Linked DNA regions of Euzebya sp.. The protein of the gene in region 2 interacts with the protein of the main gene of each other region in a pairwise test. Links are inferred from orthologs where the notes say so. Each region holds a gene or a part of one and is shown on either strand. Other genes may lie near its edges. The genes, in order: ftsZ and rlmN.

What was found.
Region 1: the proteins of rlmN (region 2) and ftsZ interact in binary tests that used the Escherichia coli proteins (3 or more experiments, as listed by UniProt). The link is inferred for Euzebya sp. from one-to-one orthologs.

Annotation. Positions count from the first base shown.
Region 1 is NZ_CAXQBR010000062.1:52,454-58,593, reverse strand. What follows is about bases 2,169-4,959. They hold ftsZ (cell division protein FtsZ), read right to left. Parts: upstream 4,278-4,959; coding sequence 3,060-4,277; downstream 2,169-3,059. Other genes in these bases: ACEQ2X_RS13105 (cell division protein FtsQ/DivIB), read right to left, coding at 4,812-4,959; ACEQ2X_RS13115 (laccase domain-containing protein), read right to left, coding at 2,207-3,028; ACEQ2X_RS13120 (YggS family pyridoxal phosphate-dependent enzyme), read right to left, coding at 2,169-2,214. Outside these bases: ACEQ2X_RS13135 (DivIVA domain-containing protein), read right to left, coding at 1-511; ACEQ2X_RS13130 (YggT family protein), read right to left, coding at 537-788; ACEQ2X_RS13125 (cell division protein SepF), read right to left, coding at 849-1,442; more of ACEQ2X_RS13120, read right to left, coding at 1,516-2,168; more of ACEQ2X_RS13105, read right to left, coding at 4,960-5,861; murB (UDP-N-acetylmuramate dehydrogenase), read right to left, coding at 5,866-6,140. UniProt on the Escherichia coli protein: Essential cell division protein that forms a contractile ring structure (Z ring) at the future cell division site. The regulation of the ring assembly controls the timing and the location of cell division.
Region 2 is NZ_CAXQBR010000097.1:22,721-28,978, forward strand. What follows is about bases 953-3,861. They hold rlmN (23S rRNA (adenine(2503)-C(2))-methyltransferase RlmN), read right to left. Parts: upstream 3,045-3,861; coding sequence 1,860-3,044; downstream 953-1,859. Other genes in these bases: dxr (1-deoxy-D-xylulose-5-phosphate reductoisomerase), read right to left, coding at 953-1,863; ACEQ2X_RS21410 (phosphatidate cytidylyltransferase), read right to left, coding at 3,049-3,861. In the rest of the region: ACEQ2X_RS21395 (RIP metalloprotease), read right to left, coding at 1-663; more of dxr, read right to left, coding at 721-952; more of ACEQ2X_RS21410, read right to left, coding at 3,862-3,909; frr (ribosome recycling factor), read right to left, coding at 3,928-4,482; pyrH (UMP kinase), read right to left, coding at 4,602-5,306; ACEQ2X_RS21425 (translation elongation factor Ts), read right to left, coding at 5,493-6,110; rpsB (30S ribosomal protein S2), read right to left, coding at 6,181-6,258.

The DNA.
Region 1 (6,140 bases), on a different replicon or contig from region 2:
GCTCGGCCTCCTCGGCGGCGCTGCGCCGCGCCGCGTCGGCCTCGGCGTGGGCCGGCTCCAGGACGGCGCGGGCCTCCTCGCGAGCGCGCGAGACGAGGTCCTCGGCCTGCTGCTCGGCGTCGGCGACGGTCTGGGCCGCCCGCGACTCGGCCTCGGCCACCGTGGCGTCGGCGGTCCGCTGGGCGGTGATCAGCGTCCGCTTGAGCAGCCGCTCGGCCTCGAGCGCCTCGCCGGCGGAGGCCTCGACCTCGGCGATCCGGGCGGTGGCGTGGGCCTCGGCCGCGGCCATGCGCCGCTGGGCCTCGGCGACGCGCTCCTCGGCGAGGGCGATCGCCTCCTTGGCGTGTCGCTCGGCGTCGGCGATGCGGGCTGACAGGTTCTCACGGTCGCGGAGCAGGTCGCTGAGGGCGTCCACGACGCGGTCGAGGAAGGTGTCGACCTCCTCGCGGTCGTAGCCCCGGAACTCGGTCTCGAAGACCTGCCGCTCGACGTCCTCCGGTGACAGGCTCATGGCTCCTCCTCCTCGGATGGCCGGATCAGCAGATCAGCTGCTGCAGGATCACGACGGCGAAGAACACGATGAGGATCGACACGTCGAAGCCGACCGCGCCCATGCGGAGCGGCGGGATCGCGCTGCGGAGCGGCGCGACCGCCCACTCGGTCGACGTGTGCACCACCGAGGCGACGGGGACCAGCGGGTCGGGCGGGCGGGGGATCCAGGAGAAGATCACCCGGACGATCAGGAGGATGTAGAAGACCGTCAGGGCCAGGCACAGGATCGTTCGCATGTCGAGACGACTCTACGCCGGTGCGCGACCGCGACCGCGCACCTCCCCCCGGCGGTCGGACTAGCGGACGAGGCCCCGGTCGCGCAGGCGGTCCATCTCGGTCGAGGCGATGTCCACGTCGGCGGGGGTCAGCAGGAAGATCCGGTCGCCGGTCCGCTCGATGCTGCCGTCGAGGCCGTAGATCAGGCCGGACGCGAAGTCGAGGAGGCGCTTGGCGACGCTCTCGCTGGCGCCCTTCAGGTCCATGACGACCGGGGTGCCGTCGCGGAACTGCTCGCCGACGTCCTCGACGTCGTTGAAGGCGCTCGGGGCGGTGACGTGGACGCGGTCGACGATGCGCGGACCGCCGGCGGCGTCGGTCGCCGGCTCGTCCCGGCTGGGTCCGCCGAGGACGTTGACGGTGCCGCTCGGCCGGTCGGGCGGCGGGGTGGCGGCCGGTCCCTGGCCGGGCACGGGCGCCGGCGGCTCCTCGACCCGGCCCGCGGCGGGGATGCGCCGGACGTTGGACGGCTCGGGACGGGGCGCGGCCGGCGGCTCGGGGTCGAGGCCGGGACCGCCGAAGGGCTGGTCGGCCGGCAGGTCGGCGTACTCGTCCTCGTACTCCTCGACGAGCCCGAGGAACTGCAGTGTGCGCTTCCACCCGTTGGATGCCATCGTGTCTCCCTTCGCGCCTCCGAGGCGGCGGCCACGGTAGTCGTGTGAGGTCGTGTGATCGTCGGTCGGTCGGTCAGTCGGTGTCACGGCCACCACCGCGGGGGCCGAAGATCGCCGTCCCCACCCGGATGATCGTGGCGCCGTGCTCGATCGCGGACTCGAAGTCCGCGGACATCCCCATGGAGAGGTGCAGCACCTCGGGGAATCGGCCGCGCAGGTCGTCGCGGAGGGCCCGCATCCGGCTGAACGCCCGGTCCGGGTCGTCGTCCAGGGCGGGGATGGTCATCAGCCCCTGCACGCTGATGCCGGGCAGCTCGCGGATCTTCGCGACCGCGGTGGCGGTCTCGTCCGCGGCGAAGCCGCCCTTGTCGGGGTCGTCGGAGATGTTGACCTGCACCAGCACGCGCTGCACGGCCCGCGTGGCGGCGGCCTGCTCCGCGATGGCCTCGGCCAGCGGGATGCGGTCCACGGAGTGGATCAGCGTCGCCGGCCCGAGCACCAGGTCGACCTTGTTGCGCTGCAGGCGCCCGACGAAGTGCCAGCGGACGCCGAGGGGCGGGTCGGCGGCGACCCGGGCGGCCAGGGCCTGCGCGCGGCTCTCGCCGAAGTCGGTGAGACCCTCGTCCCGGGCGGCCCGGACCGCGTCGTCGTCGACGGTCTTCGAGACCGCGACCAGGGTGATGCCGCTGGGGCTGCGGCCGCTCCGCTCGATGGCGGCGGCCATGCGACGCCGGACGTCGGCCACGCGGGCGGCGAGCTCGGGGTCAGGCACGGCGGCCCCCCGCGAGGTGGACGACGACGCCGGCGTGGCGTCCGGCCGGACGTCCCTCCGCCAGGGTCGCGCGGTGGGAGAACCAGCGGTCCCGCCCGCCGCAGCGGGTGCAGGCGCCCGCCCGGCGGATCCGGTGGACGCCGAGCACGTCGAGCTGGGCCACGACCGCGCCGGGCAGGTCCACCGACGTGGTCCCCCACGTCGTGGTGGTCCGCACCCGACGGCCGACGGCGCCGCCGATGGCCGCGACGACCTCGTCAGCCACGTCCTCGGAGACCTCGTAGCAGCACGGGCCGATGGCCGGGCCGAGCACGACGTCGCGGTCGGTGACGTCGTCGCCGGTCACCTCGCGCAGCCGCCGCGCCGTGGCGCCGACGACCCCGTTGACGACCCCGGCCCGACCGGCGTGGGCGGCGGCGACGCCGCCCGGGCTCGCCAGGAGCACCGGGACGCAGTCGGCGGCCAGCACCCCCAGCCCCAGACCGGGTTCGGTCGTGACCACGCCGTCGCACGCCGGCGGCGGATCGGCGGGGGCGGTCGCGGTGACGACCACGTCGCCGTGGACCTGGTCCATCCACGCGATCCGATCGGGTGCGACGCCGACCGCGGCGGCGAGCGCCGCGCGGTGGCGGGTGTGGTCGCCGTCCCCGACCGTCGGCGACATCGTGCCGGCCGAGGAGTCGGAGAACGCGTAGCGCGCAGCGGCCACCGACGGCGACAGCACCCCGGTGAGGGGTGCCGCCGGCGTCTCCACCCGCGGGGGTGCGGGAGGAACGGCCTCCGCGCTGATGGCGGGGGACGGTGAGGTGGTCATGGGGAAGCGGAGAGCTGTGGGGTCGGGGCGCCTACCTGCGGAGGAAGGAGGGGATGTCGAGGTCGTCGGCGTCCTCTGCGTCCCGGGACTCGGCGGCCGGACGGGGCTCGGACGGGGAGCGGAACACCTCGTCGTCCTCGTCGTCGTCCTCGAGGATCGACGGCAGCGGCGGCGGGGACTCGACCCGGACGGTCCGGCCGAAGTCGGGGCGCGCCGGCTGCTCACGGCCCGGGCGCAGCGCCGTGACGGTGGCTGCGGCCTGGGACGACATCTGCGTCGGTGCCTCGCGCTGCTTGGTGGTCGGGCTGTCGTTGAACCCGGCGGCGATGACGGTGACCTTGACCTCGTCGCCGAGGGAGTCGTCGATCACGGTGCCGAAGATGATGTTGCCGTCGGGGTCGGCGTGCTCCTGGACCGCGGCGGCGGCCTCGTTGACCTCGTGGAGGCCGAGGTCCGAGCCGCCGGCGATCGTCAGCAGGACGCCGCGGGCGCCGTCCATCGACGCCTCGAGCAGCGGGGAGGAGATCGCCATCTCCGCCGCGGAGCGCGCACGCCCCTCGCCGCGGGCCTTGCCGACGCCCATCGTGGCCGAGCCGGCGTCGCGCATCACGGTGGACACGTCGGCGAAGTCGGTGTTGATCAGACCGGGGGTGGTGATCAGGTCGGTGATGCCCTGCACGCCGTGGAGGAGCACGTCGTCGGCCAGGCGGAACGCCTCCAGCATCGAGGTCTCGGTGTCGGAGATCTCGAGCAGCCGGTCGTTCGGGATCACGATCAGGGTGTCGACGGCGGCGGCGAGCCGCTCGACGCCGTGCTCGGCCTGCATCGCGCGGCGCTTGCCCTCGAAGGAGAACGGCCGGGTGACGACGCCGATGGTCAGCGCGCCGAGGCCCTTGGCGATGTCCGCCACGATCGGCGCGCCGCCGGTGCCGGTGCCGCCGCCCTCGCCAGCGGTGACGAAGACCATGTCGGCGCCCTTCAGCACCTCCTCGATCTCGTCGCGGTGCTCCTCGGCGGCCTTCTCCCCCACCTCGGGGTCGGAGCCGGCGCCCAGGCCGCGGGTGAGCTCACGCCCGACGTCGAGCTTCACGTCAGCGTCGGACATCAGCAGCGCCTGCGCGTCGGTGTTCACCGCGATGAACTCCACGCCCTTCAGGCCTGCTTCGATCATCCGGTTGACGGCGTTCACGCCACCGCCGCCGATGCCCACCACCTTGATGACGGCCAGGTAGTTCTGGGGTGCGGCCACTCGCTTCTCCTTGTCACCCGTGCTCTGCCGGCACGGTCTTCGGACGGTCCATGGGGGAAGCCCGCCGGGGGACCACGGGGGTCTCTGGCGGGGCATGTTCGGGTCCGGGAGAACCCTCACCCTCAAGTAGAGGGTTATAGTTATGTAAACCTCTTGACTGGACAGACCTTACTCAGAGGGTCTGGAGGCGTCAACTCAACCCTGCCCTGCCCGGATGGCCGGGGAACCTGGACGCCCGTCGTCGGGGTTGTGGCGCCGGCACCTGCACGATGCCCCGGAGGGTGCCGGACGATGTGCAGGTCCGAGCTGGCCGAGACCCGACGACGTGCGGATGGAGAGGTGAGGGTCGTGCCCGGCCTCGGTGGGATCCGTGCCCGGGCTGGCCGGACCCGGCGTCGGCGTCGGCGGAACACCTCGACGATGTGCACGTCGACAGCCTGAGCGGCCGAACTGCACCTCAGCCGCGCGCTCCGGTACGGCAGCGCGGCCGTCCGGCGGTGGTCGCGGGTCGCCCGGAGGGCGCGCGACGACGGATCAGGTGCGGACGACGGGGCGGTCGGGGATGCGGACGTCGAAGGCCTGCGGGGTGGTGCCGTTCCCGATGGTCTCGGCGACCAGCGCGGCGATCGTCGCGGCCTTGGCGCTGACGTCCTCGGCGCGGCCCAGGTGGGCGACCAGCTCGACGGTGCCGTCTTCGGTGGGGATGTGGAGGATGGCGTCGACCTGCCCCTCCCCCACGCCGGTGTAGGCGACCACCCAGTCCGCGACGACGGTGGGCATGGCGGCGGCGACGGCGGCGACGGCCTGCAGATCCGGGTCGGCGACGCGTGACCCGACGCTCGGCGGCGTGACCACCTCGACGGTCGGCAGGGCGTCGACGGCGTCGTCCAGGGTCACCGCGCTGCCGGGCGCCGCACCGGCGGGGAGGGACTCGACGACCACGCCGTCGCCGTCCAGCAGGAAGGTGGTCTCGCCGACGGTGGCGCGGACGACCGGTTCGGCGACGGCCACGCGCACCTCGACCGTCGAGGGCAGGCGCCGGTGGGCGGTGGCGCGACGGACCCACGGCAGGTCCTCGACCCGTGAGGCGACCGCGCCCAGGTCCACGTCCAGGACGTTCGTGCCGGCGGCCAGCCCCGCCTGCGCGGCGACGACGTCCTGCTGGGAGCCGTCGAGGCCGACCAGGGCGACCTCGTCGACGGCGAGCAACGGCGAGCGCACCACGCCGATGGTTACCAGGACCAGTCCGAGGAGGATCGCGAGGCTCGCGGTGATCATGTCATCACGGCGACGGCGGGCGCGCAGGTGGGCGATGGCGCGCTCGCGGATCCGGGGGTGGCCCGCGATGGCGACCGGCGCCTGGGCGATCCCGAGCCACACCAGCGGCCGGGCGGGACCCTGCCGCGGCGGCCGGGGCGCGACGCCTCGGGCCGGCCGGGCTGGGCCACGGCGCCGGCCCCGACCCCGGCCGGAGGTGGCACGTCCAGCGGCGGCGCGGCCAGCCCCCGCGGGTGCGGCTGCCGGGCGGGCGGGGCCGACCAGGCCGAGGAAGCGGAGGGCGGTGGTGGCAGGTCCGGTCCTCACTGCGCTACGCCCCCTCTCCGAAGTCGCCGACGATGACCACCTCAGGATGCAGCACCACGCCGTGGATCCGTTCGACCTCCTGCTGCGCGTGGCGGATGACCGCGTGGACGTCGGCCGCGCGGGCACCTGGTTCGACGGTGATGAAGTTGGCGTGCACCGCGGAGATCCGGGCGCCCCCGACCCGGTGGCCCTTCAGGTCCGCGGTGTCGATCAGCCGGCCGGCGGAGTCCCCCGGCGGGTTGGTGAACACGCTCCCGCAGGACGGGGAGTTGATCGGCT
Region 2 (6,258 bases):
GGTCTCGTCCACGGCCCCGGTGAAGCCGAGCCCCCGGTTCTCCGCCTCGGGCGCGACGCCGAGGAAGCCGATCTCCTCGCCGTCGTCGGGGTGGGCCGACGCGAGCGTCGCCGGCACCTCGAGGGTCTCACCGCCGCGCTCCACGGTCAGGACCACGTCCTCGCCGGGGGCCTCGCGGACCAGCGCGGACACCTCGTCGAAGGATCCCGTCGAGGTGCCGTCCACCGCGACGATCCGGTCCCCCGCCGCGAGCTCGGCCGCCGCGGCGGGGCTGTCCTCGCTGACCGCCGCGATGACGTTCGTCGCGACGGGGTCGCCGATGAACCAGAACGCGCCGAGCAGCAGGAGGACCGCCAGGACGAAGTGGGTGGCCGACCCGGCGACCAGCACGATGAACCGCTTCCACGGGGCCTGCTGGTAGAACAGCGCGCCGTCGTGGGCCGGGTCGACCTCCTCGTACGGGGTCATCCCGGTGATCTTCACGTAGCCGCCTGCGGGGATGCCCTTCACGCCGTACTCGGTCTCGCCGCGGCGGGTCGACCAGATGCGCGGCCCGAACCCGACGAAGAACTCCGTCACCCGCATCCCGAAGGCCTTCGCGGTGATGAAGTGGCCGAACTCGTGGACCATGATCGCGAAGGCGATCACGGCGATGAACAGCACTACGAACAACGGGGGGCTCCTCGCGGTGCGGCCGCGGTCAGGTCACGGGGCGCGAGCTCACCCGGCGCGGGCGATGTGCCGGCGCGCGTCCCGGCGGGCGTCGGCCTCGGCGGCCAGGACCTGCTCGAGGCTCTCGACGGGCTGTGCCTCATGTCGTCCCAAGGTTGCCGCGACGACGTCGGCGATGCCGAGGAAACCCAGCCGCCGGTCGAGGAACGCGGCGACGGCCTCCTCGTTGGCCGCGTTGTACGCCGCGGGCGCCGTCCCGCCGGCCCGGCCGGCCTGGACCGCCAGGCGGACCATCGGGAAGGTGTCGTGGTCGAGGGGCTCGAAGGTGAGGGACTGCGCGGTGGTCCAGTCCATGCGCGCCGGGGCGTGGCCGAGGCGGTCCGGCCAGCTCAGCGCCAGCTGGATCGGCAGGCGCATGTCCGGCGGGCTGAGCTTCGCGATCGTCGCCCCGTCGACGAACTCCACCATCGAGTGGACGATCGACTGGGGGTGGACCACCACCTCGATCCGGTCGTACGGGACCTCGAAGAGCAGGTGGGCCTCGATGACCTCGAGCGCCTTGTTCGCGAGGCTGGCCGAGTTGATCGTGATCAGCGGGCCCATGTCCCAGGTCGGGTGGTCGAGGGCCTCGTCGACGGTGACCGCGCCCAGCTCGGCGCGGGTGCGTCCGCGGAAGGGGCCGCCTGAGGCGGTGATCACCAGGCGGGCGACCTCCTCGGCGCGGCCGCCGCGGAGGCACTGGGCGAGCGCGGAGTGCTCGGAGTCGACCGGGACGATCTGGTCGCGGTCGGCCGCGGTGGCGCGGACCAGGTCCCCGCCGACGATCAGCGACTCCTTGTTCGCGAGCGCCAGCCGGCTGCCGGCGGCGAGGGCGGCGAGGGTCGGTCGGAGCCCCTGGCTGCCGTCCACGCCGTTGACGACGATGTCGGCGCCGCAGCCCGCCACGGCGGTGGCCGCCCCCTCGCCGTCGACGACCTCCACGTCCGGGAGCGCCTCCCGCACCACCCGCGCCGCGTCGGCGTCGGCGACGCCGACCAGCGCCGCGCCGGTGGCGCGGGCCTGGGCGATGACCTCCTCGCTGCGCCCGCAGGCGAGCGCGATCACCCGGAACCGGTCGGGGTGCCGGGCGACGACGTCGAGGGTCTGGGTGCCGATCGATCCGGTCGACCCGACGACCGCGACGGTCCTCACGAGGTGCGGCCGCTGATCCGCTCGGCGGCGCCCACCGCCACGGGCAGCGTGCGGCCGCTGGCTGCGGTGTAGTTGGCGTAGAGCTGGCCGCAGGCCGCGTCGATCTCGTCGCCCCGGTTGGCCCGGATGGTGGTGGAGATCCCCGCCGTGCCGAGCACGTCGGCGAAGGCCTGCTGCGCGGCGATCGGCGGGGCGTGCCACGGCACCGCCGGCGTCGGGTTCATCGGGATCAGGTTGACGTGGGACGCCCCGGCGGGCATGTGCCGGGTCAGCAGGTCCCGCAGCGTCGCCGCCTGCGCGGTGGAGGTGTTGACGCCGTCGATCATCACGTACTCGAAGGTGACGCGGCGTCCGGTCGCCTCGAGGTAGTCCCGCGTAGCCGCGAGGAGCTCGGCGAGGGGGTGGGTCCGGTTGATCGGGACCAGGTCGTCGCGGAGGTCGTCGTCGGGGGCGTGCAGGCTGACCGCCAGGGTGATCGGCAGGTCCAGGGCCTGGAGGCGGCGGATGCCGGGCACCAGCCCGACGGTGGAGACGGTGATCGACCGGGCCGACAGCCCGAAGGGCCCGTGCAGCCACCGGACCGCCTCGAGGGTCACGTCGAGGTTGGCGAGCGGCTCCCCCATGCCCATGAACACGACGTTGGTGACGTGGTCGGGCGCGCCGTCCGGCAGCGGCGTCCCGCCGTCGGCGCCGAGCTCGCCGGCCAGCAGGCGCTGCATCACCGTGACCTGCCGGACTGTCTCCCCGACGGTGAGCTGGCGCCGGAAGCCGATCTGCCCGGTGGCGCAGAACGGGCAGCCCATCGCACAGCCCGCCTGGGTCGAGATGCACACCGTCGCCCGCCCGCTGGGCGGGGTGGAGTCGGCCCCGGCGAGGCGCTCGGAGGACGGCGGGTACAGCATGAGGACGCTCTCGACGGCCTCGGCCCGATCCCCCGAGCCGCAGGACAGGAGGACCTTGCGGGTCAGGCCGCCATCGGCCTCAGAGACCTGCAGGATGCGCGGCGGGTCGTCCATCGCCGCGCCGAGCCGCTCCCGCAACGCCGTCGGCAGGTTCGTCATCGCCTGGGGGTCGTCGACGCCCTTGGCGAGCCAGGCGGCGACCTGGTCGCGGCGGTACCGCGGCTGGTCGCCGAGGAGGGCGTCGAGCCCGCCCGCGGTGTAGGGGTCGGCAGCGGTCATGTGATCAGATCCCGAAGGCCTGGAGGACGAGGTGGGTGGTCGGCAGCGCGAACAGCAGGCCGTCGACGCGGTCCATGACGCCGCCGTGGCCCGGGAAGATGGTGCCCAGGTCCTTCACGCCCAGATCCCGCTTGACCATGGATTCGGCCAGGTCGCCCAGGGTGGCGGCGACGGCGACGGCGAGCGCGAGCACCACGGCGCTCACCGGCGTGACGCCGGGGACCAGCTGGGCGGTGACGACCAGCGCCATCACGACGGTCGTGGCGAGGGCGCCGGCGAACCCCTCCCAGCTCTTGGCCGGGCTGATGCCCGGCGCCATGCGGGTGCGGCCGAAGTTGCGCCCGAAGGCGTACGCGCCGATGTCGTTGGTGATCGCGAGGCCGGCCCCGGCGAGGACGTACCAGTAGCCCTCGTCGCGGGCGAGCAGCAGCCCGAGGGAGCTCGCGAAGCCGTTGACCCACAGCAGCTGGACGGCCAGCCCGCCGATCCGGTCGACGGCCTGGCCGCGCTGGTGGGTGATCATCACCGCACCGAACCCGGCGATCATGCCGCCGAACAGCCCCGCCACGATCGCGTCGCCGCCCCACGCCCAGCTGCCGAACAGCATCACCGGCAGGGCCGCCGCGGCCACGGCCGTCGGCGGCCGGGCTCCGGCGCGCGCGGTGGCGAACGCCTCGTCGAGCTCGTACAGCGCCACCACCAGGTTGACGGCCACGAACGTGAGGAAGACGAGGGGGTGGATCAGCAGCGACCCGATGAACGCGGTCGCGAGGGCCAGCCCGACGCCGATCGCGACGGGGAGGTTGCGCCCTCCCCGGGGCGTCGCGGCCGCCGGGACGTCGCCGGTGGGGTCGGTCGCAGCCATGGCGTCCGCCGGTGGTCCTCAGACCTCCAGCAGGTCGGCCTCCTTCGCCTCGAGGAGCTCGTCGATGCGCTTGATCGCCGCGTCGGTGCGCTTCTGGAGGTCGTCCTCGGCCCGGCGCAGCTCGTCCTCGGAGATCTCACCCTCCTTCTCGAGGTCCTCGAGGTCGCTCTTCGCCGACCGGCGGGAGTTGCGGATCGCGATCCGCCCCTCCTCCGCCCGCTCCCGGGCGACCTTGACGAACTGCTTGCGGCGCTCCTCGGTCAGCTCGGGCAGCACGACCCGGATGACCGTGCCGTCGTTCGACGGGTTGAGGCCGAGGTCGCTCCCGATGATCGCCTTCTCGATGTCGGACATCGCGTTGCGGTCGTAGGGGTTGATGAGCAGCATCCGCGGCTCGGGGGCGGTGACGCCCGCGATCTGCTGGAGGGGGGTCGTCGAGCCGTAGTACTGCACGGGCAGGTCGGTCAGCAGGGTCGGGTTGGCCCGACCCGTGCGGATCTTCGCGAACTCCTCGCGGGTGTGGGTGACGGCGCCGTCCATGCGCTGCTCGGCGTCGTCCAGGATCTCGTCCATCACGGCGGCGTCATCCTCTGCTCTGCTGGTCGATCGGGTCCCCCGGCGTCCCCGGAGGGCCACCCATCCTGCCCGTTCGGTCGGGTCGCCGTCACGTCAGCCCCTCCACGGGCCGCCGGTCAGCTGACGATCGTGCCGATCGGTTCGCCGGAGACGGCCCGGCGGATGTTCCCCTTGGTGAGCATGTCGAAGACGACGATCGGGAGCCCGTTGTCCATGCACAGGCTGATGGCGGTCGCGTCCATCACCTTCAGGCCGTCCTGCAGCACGGTGATGTAGTCGAGGCGCTCGTAGCGCTTGGCGTCGGGGTTGAGCGCCGGGTCGGCGTCGTACACGCCGTCGACCTTGGTGCCCTTGAAGATCGCCTCGGCGCCGATCTCGAGGGCCCGCTGGGCGGCGGCGGTGTCCGTCGAGAAGTAGGGCGCGCCGAGGCCGGCGCCGAAGATGACGATCCGGCCCTTCTCGAGGTGGCGGATCGCCCGGCGGCGGATGTAGGGCTCGGCGAGCTCCTGCATCGCCACGGCGGACTGCACCCGCGTCGGGGTGCCCCGCTTCTCACAGGCGTCCTGCAGCGCGAGGGCGTTGATGACCGTCGCGAGCATCCCCATGTGGTCCGCTGAGGACCGGTCCATCCCCGTCGCCGACATCGAGGCGCCGCGGAGGATGTTGCCGCCGCCCACCACGACCCCGATCTGCACCCCCATCTCGCTGACCTCGACGAGCTGGTCGGCCAGGTCCCCCACGATCGTCGGGGAGATCGACGCGGACTCGTCGGCGAACGTCTCGCCGGACAGCTTCAGCAGGACGCGGGAGTAGGCAGACATCGGCGGTGACCTTCGGTGGTGGGCGCGTGGTGATCCTACGCAGACGTCGACGGGGTCGACACGACGGGGCTGGCTGGCGGGGCGGGCTGGCCGGGGCGGGGCTGGCCGGGGCGGGGCTGGTAGCTCGGGGCTGGCACGACGACGCCCGCCCCGTCGGGGCGGGCGTGGTCTGGACGTCCGGGGTCGCTAGCCGATCTGGAACCGGGTGAACCGGCCGACCTCGATCTTCTCACCCGTCCGGGCGCTGGCCTCGGTGATCAGGTCGGCGATGGTCTGGTCGGGGTTCTTGACGAACGGCTGGTTGAGCAGCACCTGCTCCTTCAGCATGGACTTGACCCGACCCTCGACGATCTTGTCGACGATGTTGTCCGGCTTGCCCTCCTCGCGGGCCTGCTGGGCGGCGAAGGCCCGCTCCTTCTCGATCAGGGCGGGGTCGACGTCGTCCTCGGAGACCGCGACCGGCTTGGAGGCCGCGATGTGCAGGGCGATGTCCTGGGCCAGCTGCTTGAAGCTGTCCTCCTTGGCCACGAAGTCGGTCTCGCAGTGCAGCTGCACCATCACGCCGACCTTGGCGGGCATGCCCGGCGTGGGGGTGTGCAGGTACGCGTGGACCAAGCCCTCGGCGGCGGTCCGCTCCCCGGCGCGCTCCTGGGCCTTGCGACCGGTCTTGGCGCGGACGATGTCAGCGGCCTTCTCGAAGTCGCCGCCGGCCTCCTGGAGGGCCTTCTTGCACTCCATCATGCCGGCGCCGGTGGCCTCGCGGAGCTGCTTGACCTCCGCGGCGGTGATCGTTACGTCACTCATCGGTGTTCTCCTGTGGCCGGGCGTGGAGACGTCCCCGCCCGGCGGTGCGGGGTGGCGGTGTGGTCAGGGGTCAGGCGCTCGCGCCGGCGTCGTCCGACGCCTCGCCCTCGGGCTGGGCGTCCGGCTCGGTCTGGGCGGCCTGCTCGGG